3 regions of the Lichenihabitans sp. Uapishka_5 genome follow, and region 2 is predicted to be linked to each of the others. Evidence: predicted binding sites of a transcription regulator. Region 2 holds the regulator's gene; each other region holds the start of a gene.
What was found. Region 2 encodes PhoB, which activates phosphate uptake and scavenging genes when phosphate is short. Its sites were predicted from a motif close to TGTCATNNANCTGTCAT; they were not measured.
Positions count from the first base shown of each region.

Region 1: the regulator PhoB is predicted to act here: its motif matches at 1,667-1,683, upstream of P7D22_RS16275 (inorganic phosphate transporter).
Region 3: the regulator PhoB is predicted to act here: its motif matches at 2,886-2,902, upstream of P7D22_RS15090 (DUF47 domain-containing protein).

Region 1 is NZ_JARPVX010000055.1:7,707-11,836, reverse strand. Features, by position in the region: gene glcE (glycolate oxidase subunit GlcE) at 1-6, shown strand, start outside; gene glcF (glycolate oxidase subunit GlcF) at 33-1,379, shown strand; gene P7D22_RS16280 (hypothetical protein) at 1,386-1,631, opposite strand; gene P7D22_RS16275 (inorganic phosphate transporter) at 1,866-3,479, shown strand; gene P7D22_RS16270 (methyl-accepting chemotaxis protein) at 3,493-4,130, opposite strand, start outside.
Region 2 is NZ_JARPVX010000001.1:171,025-175,154, reverse strand. Features, by position in the region: gene pstB (phosphate ABC transporter ATP-binding protein PstB) at 1-373, shown strand, start outside; gene phoU (phosphate signaling complex protein PhoU) at 385-1,083, shown strand; gene phoB (phosphate regulon transcriptional regulator PhoB) at 1,104-1,847, shown strand; gene P7D22_RS00740 (PilZ domain-containing protein) at 1,881-2,486, opposite strand; gene P7D22_RS00735 (PAS domain-containing protein) at 2,483-3,166, opposite strand; gene P7D22_RS00730 (rhomboid family intramembrane serine protease) at 3,338-4,130, shown strand, end outside.
Region 3 is NZ_JARPVX010000046.1:27,213-31,342, forward strand. Features, by position in the region: gene P7D22_RS15075 (GNAT family N-acetyltransferase) at 1-126, opposite strand, end outside; gene P7D22_RS15080 (AEC family transporter) at 260-1,192, shown strand; gene P7D22_RS15085 (inorganic phosphate transporter) at 1,198-2,181, opposite strand; gene P7D22_RS15090 (DUF47 domain-containing protein) at 2,206-2,847, opposite strand; partial or broken gene P7D22_RS15095 (MFS transporter) at 3,042-4,130, shown strand, end outside.

The DNA of each region.
Region 1 (4,130 bases), on a different contig from region 2:
GGCTGACCGCGCCCAACAGGGACCCCGACGCGATGCAGACCAACTTTGCCCTGGCGCAACTGGCCGACCCGCACATGCGGGAGTCCGAAAGCATCCTGCGCAGCTGCGTCCATTGCGGCTTCTGCACCGCCACCTGCCCGACCTACCTGCTCGAGGCCGACGAACTCGATAGTCCCCGCGGTCGCATCTACCTCATGAAGGACATGCTGGAGGGCGGCAAGGCCGCCACGGCTGAAGTCGTCACCCACATCGATCGCTGCCTTTCGTGTCTGTCCTGCATGACGACCTGCCCGTCGGGGGTGCATTACATGCACCTCGTCGACCACGCTCGCGCCCATATCGAGACCACGTTCCGGCGCCCCCTGGCCGACCGGGCCCTGCGGTGGTTGCTGGTGAGCGTCCTGCCCCATCGCAACCGCTTCCGGTTGGCGCTGCTGGCAGCGCGGTTTGGCAAGCCGCTGCGGCCGCTTCTGGCCCGCCTGCCGGGCGCGGGCCGGCGGCTTGCGGCGATGCTCGACCTCGCGCCTGCCGTCCTGCCGTCGCGCTCCGCCCAGGAGCCGGGCCGCACCCTGAAGGCCGCTACGCCGCCGGCCGCCGGCCGCCGTCGCGTCGCCATGCTGACTGGCTGTGCCCAGGCGGTGCTGCGGCCCGGCATCAACGAGGCCGCCATCCGTCTGCTCAACCGCTCTGGCGTCGACGTGGTGCTGCCGAAGCGCGAGGGCTGCTGCGGCGCGCTCGTCCACCACATGGGGCAGGAGGCCGAGGGCCTCGCCCTGGCGCGCCGCGCCATCGACGTTTGGACGCGTGAGATCGACCACGGCGGGCTCGACGCCATCCTGGTCACCGCCTCGGGCTGCGGCACCACGATCAAGGATTACGGCTTCATGCTGCGTGACGACCCGGCCTATGCGGCCAAGGCCAAGCTCGTGTCCGGCCTAGCGCGCGACGTCACCGAATATCTCGCCGGCCTCGACCTGCCCAAGCAGGCCCCGGCCAAGCTGACGGTCGCCTATCATTCGGCCTGCTCGATGCAGCACGGCCAGAAGATCATCGATGGGCCGAAGCGGCTGCTGCGCCAGGCCGGTTTTACGGTCAAGGATGTGCCGGAAGGCCACATCTGCTGCGGCTCGGCCGGCACCTACAACATCCTGCAACCGGACTTCGCCGAACGGTTGCGGGCCCGCAAGGTGGCCAACATTGCCAAGACGCGGGCCGACGTGATCGCCACCGGCAACATCGGCTGCATGACGCAGATCGCCAAGGGTACCGACACCCCCATCCTGCACACGGTGGAACTGCTCGACTGGACCAGCGGCGGTCCGGTGCCGGAGGGGCTCGAGGCGGTGCTGGCCCGACAGGCTGTCGCTGTCCCGGCCTGAAGGCGATCAGGCCCAGTCGCGAGGGCGGTTGATCAGCACGAAGTCGTCGGCCTCGGTCGCCTGGGTCTTCAGCCAGTCCCGGGCCGCGTCCGACAAGCGCGCGACCTTATCGGCCTTGAAGCCCTTGTGAGTTTCGTCGAGCTCGAGCGTGGTGATGACCACGAGAAGCCGACGCGTCGTCCCGTCCTGGCCGCCCCCGGTGGTCCAGACTTTGGCGTCGCGGGCCAGCGGATGCTTGAAGGTCGCGGCCATCGGAACTCCTTGAAAAGACATGATCGGGTTCATGCCGTCATGCCGATGTCACAATCAACCCCGCCGCTTTCGCCTTCGGAAACGTTATGCCGGTGCGGTCCGGCGCGGCTCGTGCGGGCACGGGACGGCAACCCGCGGCGGAGCGATCACTGCCGCCGGCCCGAAAGGCTAAGGCTTCATTAAGAAACTGTCACACGGGCCGGCTATGACGGAGAACGTGTCCGGAGTTCGCCAATGTCCAGCTTGTCCGCCGTCCCACGCGCCGCGCCGGCGCCCGACCGGCCGAAGGTGCAATACCCGGCCAGCCACGGCACGCTGGTGGGCGTGTTCGGCCTCATGGCCGTCGGGCTCGCCTTTACGGCCTACAGCATCTGGAACGACGTCCGCGAGGCGGGGCCGGCCACCCACTCGCCGCTCGCCTATCTGCTGCTCGCCGTCGCGCTGGTGATCGCGCTCGGCTTCGAATTCGTCAACGGCTTTCACGACACCGCCAATGCGGTGGCGACCGTCATCTACACCCATTCGCTGAAGCCGAACCACGCCGTGGTGTGGTCGGGGTTCTTCAACTTTCTCGGCGTGCTGTTCTCGACCGGCGCCGTGGCGTTCGGCGTGGTGTCGCTGTTGCCCGTCGAACTCATCCTGCAGGTCGGGTCCGATGCCGGCTTCGCCATGGTGTTCGCGCTGTTGATCGCGGCCATCATCTGGAATCTCGGCACCTGGTGGCTGGGATTGCCGGCCTCGAGCTCGCATACGCTGATCGGCTCCATCATCGGGGTCGGGGTCGCGAACGCCATGGTGCATGGCCGCAGCGGCACTTCGGGCATCGATTGGGAGCAGGCGGCCAGCATCGGCAAGGCGCTGCTGATTTCGCCGCTGGTCGGCTTCTTCGCGGCCGGGGCGCTGCTGCTGCTGATGAAGCTGGTGATCCGCTCGAAGCAACTCTACCAGGAGCCGAAGTCCGAAGCGCCGCCGCCGCGCTGGGTCCGGGCGCTGTTGATCTTCACCTGCACGGGCGTGAGCTTCGCCCATGGGTCGAACGACGGCCAGAAGGGCATGGGGCTCATCATGCTCATCCTGATCGGTACCGTGCCGACCGCCTATGCGCTGAACCGCGCCGTGCCGGACAGCCAGGTGCCGCATTTCGAGCAGGTCGCGCAGGACGCCTCGCGGATCGTCGACGCCAAGGCCGCCGGCCGCGCCGCCACGGGCGATCCGCGGCCGGCCGTCACGGGCTTTATCCGGGACAGCCGGATCGAGGACGCCACCTATCCGGCGCTGTCCGTGCTGATCCGCGACGTGTCGGACCAGGTGAAGGGATACGGCACGCTGAGCCGCATCCCGCCCGAACAGGTGCGCAACACCCGCAACGACATGTATCTCGTCTCGGAAGCGCTGCGGAAGCTGCCAAAGGCGCAGAATAGCGGCCTGAGCGCCGACGACACCAAGGCGCTGGCGGCCTACAAGGGCGAACTCGACCATTCGACCAAGTTCATCCCCACCTGGGTGAAGATCGTTGTGGCGCTGGCGCTCGGCCTCGGCACGATGATCGGCTGGAAGCGCATCGTGGTGACGGTCGGCGAGCGCATCGGCAAGACGCATCTCACCTATGGCCAGGGTGCCGCGGCCGAACTCGTCGCCATGGCCACCATCGCGGCAGCCGATCGCTTCGGCCTGCCGGTCTCGACCACCCACGTGCTGTCGTCGGGCGTCGCCGGCACCATGGCGGCCAACGGGTCGGGTGTGCAGATGGAGACCATCCGCAACATCCTGCTCGCCTGGGTGCTGACGCTGCCTTGCGCGATCCTGTTGTCGGGCAGTCTTTACGTGGTGTTCAGCCGCTTGTTTTGAGCCCGCGACCCCGTCAGGCGGCCATTCGTCGGTTGTCTCCGGCAGGGCTGTCGGGCGGGCCGAGCCGGAAGGCCGCCATCAACGCCACCAGGTCCTCGACGTCCTGGAACAGGCTTTGGCCGATAACGGCGGTTTCCTGCACCCGGGCGGCGTTCTGCTGGGTCAGTTGATCCATGTCGCGCACGGCCGTGTTGATCTGGCCGAGCCCGTCGGCCTGCTCCTGCGCGGCTCCGGCGATCTTCCCCACGAGATCGTTGGCCGAAGCCACATGGGCGAGGATCTGATCGAGGGCGACGCCGGTGCCGCCCACCAGCGCCACGCCCTGCTGGACGCTGCGGGAGGAACTGGCGATCAAGGCGCCGATCTCCTTTGCGGCATCGCCCGAGCGTTGGGCGAGGCTGCGCACCTCGGAGGCCACCACCGCAAACCCGCGCCCGGCATCGCCGGCCCGGGCGGCCTCGACGCCGGCGTTCAGCGCCAGCAGGTTGGTCTGGAAGGCAATCTCGTTGATGACGCCGACGATCTGCCCCACCTGGGCCGCCACCGCCTCGATTTCGGCCATCGCGGCGCGCGTTTCCACCATCACGGCGGCGGAGCGCTGGGCGTCGTCGGCGGCCGCGCCGACCACACCGCGCGCCTGATCGGCGCTTT
Region 2 (4,130 bases):
GAAGGGTTCGGCCCTCTGGCCGGAGGTGAAAGACAAGCTGCACACGAGCGGCCTCGGCCTGTCGGGCGGCCAGCAGCAGCGCCTTTGCATCGCCCGCACCATCGCGCTGCAACCCGACGTGATCCTGCTCGACGAGCCCTGCTCGGCGCTCGACCCGATCTCGACCGCCAAAATCGAGGAATTGATCGACGAGCTGAAAAGCCGCTTCACGCTTGCGATCGTGACCCACAACATGCAGCAGGCCGCGCGCGTGTCCGACAAGACCGCCTTCATGTATCTCGGCGAGCTGATCGAATTCGACGACACCCGCAAGATCTTCACCAGCCCGGCCGTCAAGCAGACCCAGGCCTATATTACCGGCCGTTTCGGCTGAAGGGCTCCGCCATGTCCGAACATATCGTTTCCGCCTACGACCAGGAACTCGAGGGTCTCGGCCGCAAGATCGCCGAGATGGGCGGCATTGCCGAGCACATGCTGTCCGACGCCATGGATGCCTTGTCGGCGCTCGACACCGAGCTCGCCAACCGGGTGATCGGGATCGATCCGCGCCTCGACACGCTGCAGCGCGAGATCGAAGAGGCCGCGATCCTGACCATCGCACGCCGGCAGCCGATGGCCGTCGACCTGCGCGAGATCGTGGCCGCCATCCGGGTGTCGGGCGACCTCGAGCGCATCGGTGATCTGGCCAAGAACATTGCCAAGCGCACCATGAGCGTCGCCACCGAACCGCGCGTCGCGCGCGCCGCCGTCGGGTTGCGCCACATGAGCGAGATCGCGGCCCATCAGCTGAAGGATGTTCTCGACGCTTACGCGCAGCGCGACGTCGAGCGTGCGCAATCGGTGTGGTCGCGCGACGGCGAACTCGACTCTCTCGAGGATTCGGTGTTCCGCGACCTGCTGACCTTCATGATGGAAGACCCGCGCAACATCTCGTTCTGCACCCACCTGTTGTTCTGCTCGAAGAACATCGAGCGCGTCGGCGATCATGCCACCAACATTGCCGAAACGGTGGTCTATCTCGTGACCGGCGAGGCTCTGCCGATCGACCGGCCGAAGGGCCGTCTCGCGCCCTTGTCCGGCTGACGGCTTCGGAGCGCCGCCCGATGAACACGCTGCGATCGACCGCCGACCGCGTCCCCGTGGCGGGAGCGGCACCCCATATCCTCGTCGTCGAGGACGAGCAGGCCCTTGGGACGCTGCTGGCCTACAATCTCGAAGCGGAAGGCTTCTCGGTCGAGCGGGTCGAGCGCGGCGATGACGCGGAACTGCGCCTGACCGAGATGGCGCCCGACCTGGTGATCCTCGACTGGATGCTGCCCGGCGTGTCGGGCCTCGAGATCTGCCGGCGCCTGCGCGCCCGCGAGGCAACCCGCACCCTGCCGGTCATCATGCTGACCGCCAGGGGCGAGGAAGGCGAGCGCGTCCGGGGGCTGTCGGTCGGGGCGGACGATTATGTCGTCAAGCCGTTTTCGGTGCCGGAACTGATGGCGCGGGTGCGCTCGCTGTTGCGGCGCTCGCGGCCCGAGCGCCTCGCCAACCGGTTGACCGCCGGCGACCTCGATCTCGACCGCGAAACCCACCGGGTGCGCCGCGGCCACCGCGACATCGCCCTCGGGCCCACCGAGTTCCGGCTGCTGGATTACCTGATGGAGCGCCCCGGTCGCGTTTTCTCCCGGGCGCAATTGCTCGACGGCGTGTGGGGATTGTCGGCCGAGATCGACGAGCGCACCGTCGATGTGCATGTCGGGCGGCTGCGCAAGGCGCTGTCGCGCGGTCGTGAGCGCGATCCGATCCGAACCGTGCGGGGCGCCGGTTACGCCTTTGACGAAACCTTCGGCAAGGGCTGAGGCCTTGCTCCGGCCTGTGAGGCGGCGCTCCCTTTAGAGGATGAGGTCTTCCCCGAACTGATCTGCCGGCAGCGGCACCGTGAACTGAATACCGACGCCATTCCCGAAGGCGCGCACCACACGTCCCGGCGTCGAACCCAGCATGACGATGCTGCCGAGGGGCGGCCGCTGGTCCGCGATGATGGCGGCGCCCGAAATCGAGATGTCGAGCAGCCGCACTGCCATCTCGGTGCCGTCGTCCATGCGCAGGGTGGTGCGGAGGTGTTTCGGAACGATACGCCCGTGACGGCGATCTTCCGGCAAGCCGAGCGCCTGCCGGTTGGCCAGCCAAGTCAGCTGATCGGCCCATTTCTCTCGCTTGATCAACGGCACGCTGAACCCGAGCGCGAAACCGTGCGAAAACTGGCGCGCGACCGTGCCTTCGACACGGCCGATCTGCTCCAGGTAGCAGACAACGCGCTCGCCGACCTCTCCCAGCACCGGCGCCACCAGGGCCAGGCCGCCGGGCGACATGTCGATCGATTGACAAGGGTATTCCTGACGGTCGGCCAGCATGTAGCGGCCGAGCAGCACGACGCCGACGCGTTGATGGCGGCGGCGTTCTTCCGGTCTGTGATCGAGCTTGCGCTGCGGGGTCATGAACGACGCGTCGAGAGGGGCGGTTCGGATGACCTTGGCATACCGGTCTTAACGCGGACTTGCTTGGGCGCTGCCGTTACGTCACCGTTGCGTCCGCCTTCGTAAACCACGAGGTGGGCCCGTCGTATGCCCCCGGTAAACCGCATCGGTGCGGCGTGCTGCATGGCGGCGCTCTCGGCACGTGCGTCTAGGGCGCGCCATCCTGCGAGGCTCAGCGGCGCCAGCGGCAGCAAGCCGATCCAGCTCGGCGTGCCGGCCGGCACGAGGCTGCACAGCAGCCGCGCCTGGGTGCGGCCGTGATGCCGTAGCGGAAGTACCAACAATTCAAAGGCCGTGACGGTATCACCCGCGGGAGCACCGGACACGCCGAACAACATCGGCTGGGTGTCGTCCAGAACGCCGTCGAGGAGCGTGCGCATCTCCGGCGCCGCGTCGTCCGACCAGAGATCGTCGAAATCGGCACCCTTCATCTCGCGCCGGAACAGCGCATCCAATCGCGTGCCGCTGAGGCGGATCGTGAAGCGTCGCTCCGACGCCGGGCCGTGCACCTCGAGCATGAAGGTATGGGCCAGCATGCCCCGCATGGCTGCGGGGTCGAGGTCGTGCCTGTCGGGCGCGACGCGTCCCCGGCACAAGGAATGCCAATATTCGAACACCGCTTGCGAGGTTGCCAGCTTCATGACTTGCGCCCCTGTGTGGATGCGGCGCGCCATTGTTCCGAAACAGGACGCCACATCGCTGTCGAGAGGAAAAGAGCAGGAGCGATGCCAGCCGGTGGCGGACCTTTCCGGTCGCAGCCGAAGCCGCGGTCGGCTAATCTCATGGATCGCGATAAGGCCTCAGGACACACCTTGCAATCCGACCGCTCAGAACCCGTCTTCAACATTCCCGCGGTGATCCTCGCGGTTCTCGGCGTCCTGGTGCTGGTCCAGGCCGGGCGAGGGCTGCTCGGGGCGGGCAGCGACATGGCGATCGTGTCGCGCTTCGCCTTCGTGCCGGGCCGGCTGACCTTCGCGGTCGACCCGATGGGAGTCGTCCGGCATCTCGCCGCGGGTCAGAACAGCGCCGCGGGGGCCCAGCAATCCGCTTGGGCCGACATGCTGCTCCGCCGCGGTGGGTCGGCGCCATGGAGCCTGCTGACCTACGCGCTGTTGCACGGCGGCTGGACGCATCTCGGCCTGAACGGCGTCTGGCTGGTGGCGTTCGGCACGCCCGTGGCCCGGCGTTTCGGTGCCGCTCGCTTTCTCCTGTTCATGGCCGTGACGGCGGTCGCCGGCGCCCTGGCGCACTGGCTTTGCTTCCCATTCGGGTTTCTGCCCGTGGTGGGGGCTTCGGCCGCCATCTCGGGTCTCATGGGGGCTGCCGTGCGCTTCATGTTCCAGGGGGAGGCGCCGGGAGCGGACCTTCGCCGGGTCGTCCCGTTGGGGCTCGCCGTGGTGTTCCGCGACCGGCGGGCCTTGTCGTTCGTGCTCGTGTGGTTCGTCACCAACGGCTTGTTCGGGGTCGGGGCGCAGACGATGGGCTTTTCCGATGCGCCTGTGGCTTGGCAGGCCCATCTGGGAGGCTTTCTGGCCGGCCTCGTGTTGTTCCCATGGTTCGACCCCAGCGGTTCCGCCGCCCTCGCGGTGGAACCGCAGGATGTCA
Region 3 (4,130 bases), on a different contig from region 2:
CCAAAGCTCGCCGTCCCGCACGGCCTCCACCAGGGCGTCGTGATCCGCCACCGCCAGGGGCCGCAAACTGACATGCGCGCCGTCGAGCGCGAAGGGCTCTGAAAGGCGCGGCGGCACACCTGCCATGTTGGTTTTCCCCTGATGCGGTCCGGCCGCGCTTGTTAGACGGTTGGGCACACCCTTGTCGACGCCCGATGGTGGCCCGATCGGATGAAGTGGGTTCCACCTCATCCTGACAGCCTCCAGCGCCGGAGTTCCGATGCTTGCCACCACCCTGGTCGTCCTGCCGGTCTTCGCGCTGATCTTCGCGGGCTGGCTGGTGCGCCGCCTCGGCGTGCTGGGGCCGCAGGCCACGGGCGAGTTGAACCGTTTCGTGGTCTATCTCGCGCTGCCGGCCCTGTTGTTCGACATCACGGCCAATGCCAAGCTGGCGGACCTGTGGCAGCCCGGTTTCATCGCGGCCTTCGGGTTCGGCTGCGGCGCCACCTTCGCGCTGACGCTCGCCTGGCGCTGGCGGCGCCCACGCCCCCTCGCGGACGCCACCCTCGACGCCCTCAACGCCGCTTATGCCAATACGGGCTTCGTCGGCTTCCCGCTGGCGCTCGCGGCGCTGGGCCCCACGGCCCTGCCGCCGACCTTGATCGCCACCATCCTGACGGTCTGCGTGCTGTTCGCGGTCGCCATCGTGTTGATCGAGGTGGGGCTGCAGACGGAAGCCCATCCGGCGCGTCTCGCCGCCAAGGTGGCGCGTTCGCTCGGCCGCAATCCCCTGCTGGTGGCGCCCGTGCTGGGCGCGCTGGTGCCGCTGGCGGGCCTCGGCGTGCCGGCGAGCGCCGAACAGTTTTTGAAGCTGCTCGGCGGCGCCGCCTCGCCTTGCGCCCTGGTGGCGCTCGGGCTGTTTCTGGCCGAGCCGCGCCCGTCGCAGCCCGGCACGGCGGGCGGCACGGCCGGGCTGGTCGGCCTGAAGCTGCTGGCGCAGCCGGTTCTCACCTATGGCTGCGCCCGCGTCCTCGCCCTGCCCGCACCCCTCACCCATGCGGCGGTGTTGTTGGCGGCGCTGCCGACCGGCACGGGGCCCTTCATGCTGGCCGAGTTCTACCGGCGCGAGGCGGCCGTCACGGCGCGGGTCATCCTGGCCTCGACGCTATTGTCGGTGTTCACGGTCGCGGCCTATCTGGCGCTGATCGGCTGAACCCGTCAGGCGAGGCCCGACACCCAGTACAGCGTCGCCGCCACCAGGGCCGCGGCCGGCATGGTGACCACCCAGGCCACCACGATGCCCTGCGCCACGTTCCAGCGCACCGCCGACACACGCCGGGCGGCCCCGACCCCGATGATGGCCCCGGTGATCGTGTGGGTGGTGGAAACCGGGATGCCGCCGAGCGTCGCCAGAAACAACGTCACGGCGCCGCCCGTCTCGGCGCAGAAGCCCTGCATCGGCGTCAGCCGGGTGATCTTCGATCCCATCGTGTGGACGATGCGCCAGCCGCCCAGCAGGGTGCCGAGCGCCATAGCGGACTGGCACGACAACACGACCCAGAGCGGCACGTGAAAGCCGCCGTGCTCCACCCCGTGCGCGAACAAGAGGGCCGCGATCACCCCCATGGTCTTTTGCGCGTCGTTGCCGCCATGGCCGAGGCTGTAGAGCGAGGCGGAAAAGAACTGCGCCACCCGGAACACCCGGTCGACGCGACCGGGTGTCGACCGCACGAAGCCCCAGGACACGGCCAGCACAAGCAACAGCGCCAGGGCGAAGCCGAGCGCCGGCGACAGCACGATGGCCGCCACGGTCTTGCCGACGCCGCCCCACACCACGGCCGCGAGGCCGCCCTTGGCGATGCCGGCCCCGAGCAGCCCACCGATCAGCGCATGGGATGAACTCGACGGGATGCCGAGCCGCCAAGTGACGAGGTTCCACACGATGGCGCCGCCGAGCGCCCCGAAGATCACCCGGTCGTCGATGACGTCGACCGCCACGATGCCCGAGCCGACCGTGCCGGCGACGTGCAGGCCGAACACCAGGAAGGCCACGAAGTTGAAGAACGCAGCCCATAAGACCGCGTAGCGGGGCGACAGCACCCGGGTCGACACGATGGTGGCGATGGAATTGGCGGAATCGTGCAGCCCGTTGAGGAAGTCGAACACGAGCGCGACGCCGATCAGCGCGACCACAAGCGGCATGCTGGCGAGGAGCGACATCGGCGCCTACAGGTGCTCGACCAGGATGCTGCTGATCTGGTTGGCCACATCCTCGAAGCGGTCCATCACCTTTTCGAGGTGGCCGAGGACCTCCTGGCCGACGATAAAGCGCATCGGCGCCTCGCCCGAGGCGACGAACAAGGCTTTCAGGCCGCCGTTGTGAACGTCGTCGGCACGCCCCTCGAGCTCGATCACCCGTTCGGTCAACCCGTTCAGCCGGGTGGCGTTCTGTCCGATCGACCGCAACAGCGGCACGGCTTCGCGCGTCACCGTCGCGGCTTCCAGAATGATGGTGCCCATCTCCCGCATGGCGGGATCGAACGTGGTCACCTCGAACAGTTGCACCGCCTTGGCGGTCTTCTGCATCTGGTCGATGCCGTCGTCGAGCGCCGTGACGAGCGCCTGGATGTCGCCCCGGTCGAAGGGCGTGATAAAGGTGCGGCGCACCGCCAACAGGGTTTCGCGCGTGATGTCGTCGGCCCTGGTCTCGTGCAGGGCGATGTCGCGACAGGCCGCCGGCACGCTGTCGCGGCCCGACAGCAGCCGGTCGAGCGCCTCGGCGCCATCCACCAGCGTCTGGGCATGGCGCTCGAACAGCCCGAAGAAGCGATCTTCCTTCGGCATCAGCGCCCGAAACCAGCCCAGCATCGGCTTCTCTCCCGCCCCGTCCTGCCGGGCCAGTAGCATGTCATCGTTCCGTCACAAAGCGCGGTGGGGAGGGCCGCCGCCGGCCCGCCACCCGTTTGCACGTGACACCCGTGCCGGGCGCTTGGTACAGCTTGACCCAACGAGCCCCGCCGCACGGGGCACACGAGGCCGGATAGGCCGCCAGGGAGTTGTCGATGGCCGAACCGCTGCAGGATGCGGGCGCACGCTCAAAGGTCGGGACAGTGTTCCGCGTCGCGAGCGGCAACTTTCTCGAGATGTTCGACTTCTTTCTCTACGGCTTCTACGCCAAGAACATCGCGGCCGCCTTCTTCCCCTCCACCGACGAATTTGCCTCCCTGATGTCCACCCTGGTGGTGTTCGGGGCCGGCTTCCTGGTGCGGCCCATCGGGGCACTGGTGCTGGGCAGCTACATCGACCGCATCGGCCGCCGCCGCGGGCTGATCCTGACGCTCGGCATCATGGCGTCGGGCACGGTGTTGATCGCCTTTGTGCCGCCTTATGCGAGCATCGGCGTCTGGGCGCCGGCCCTGGTGCTGCTCGGCCGCCTGTTGCAGGGTTTTTCGGCCGGCGTCGAGCTTGGTGGCGTGTCGGTCTACCTGAGCGAGTTGGCGACGCCGCGCCACAAAGGCTTCACCGTGTCCTGGCAGTCGGGCTCGCAGCAGGTGGCCACCATCGTGGCCGGGCTCATCGGCTATGGGCTGGCGCAGTCGCTCGCCCCGGCCGACATCGCCAGCTGGGGCTGGCGCATTCCGTTCGTGATCGGCTGCCTGATCGTGCCGTTCTTGTTCGTGATCCGGCGCAGCCTGCCCGAGACCGCGGCCTTTGCGGCCCGCACCCACCACCCGACCACGGGCGAGATCATGCGCACGCTCGGGGCCAACTGGCGCATCGTGCTGGCCGGCATGGCGCTGGTGCTGATGACCACCGTGTCGTTCTATCTCATCACCGCCTACACCCCGACCTTCGGCGAGCGCGAGTTGAAGCTGACGCGGTCGGACGCCCTGATCGTCACCTGCTGCGTCGGCCTTTCGAACCTGATCTGGCTGCCCATCTGGGGCGCGATCTCGGACCGCATCGGCCGCAGCCCGATCCTGTTCGGCAGCACCATCCTGACAATCCTCACCGCCTATCCGGCGCTGCATTGGCTGGTGCAGGCGCCAAGCTTCTCCCGCATGCTGGGCGTCGAATTGTGGCTGTCATTCCTTTACGCCAGCTACAACGGCGCCATGGTGGTGGCCCTGACCGAGGTGGTGCCGCCGAGC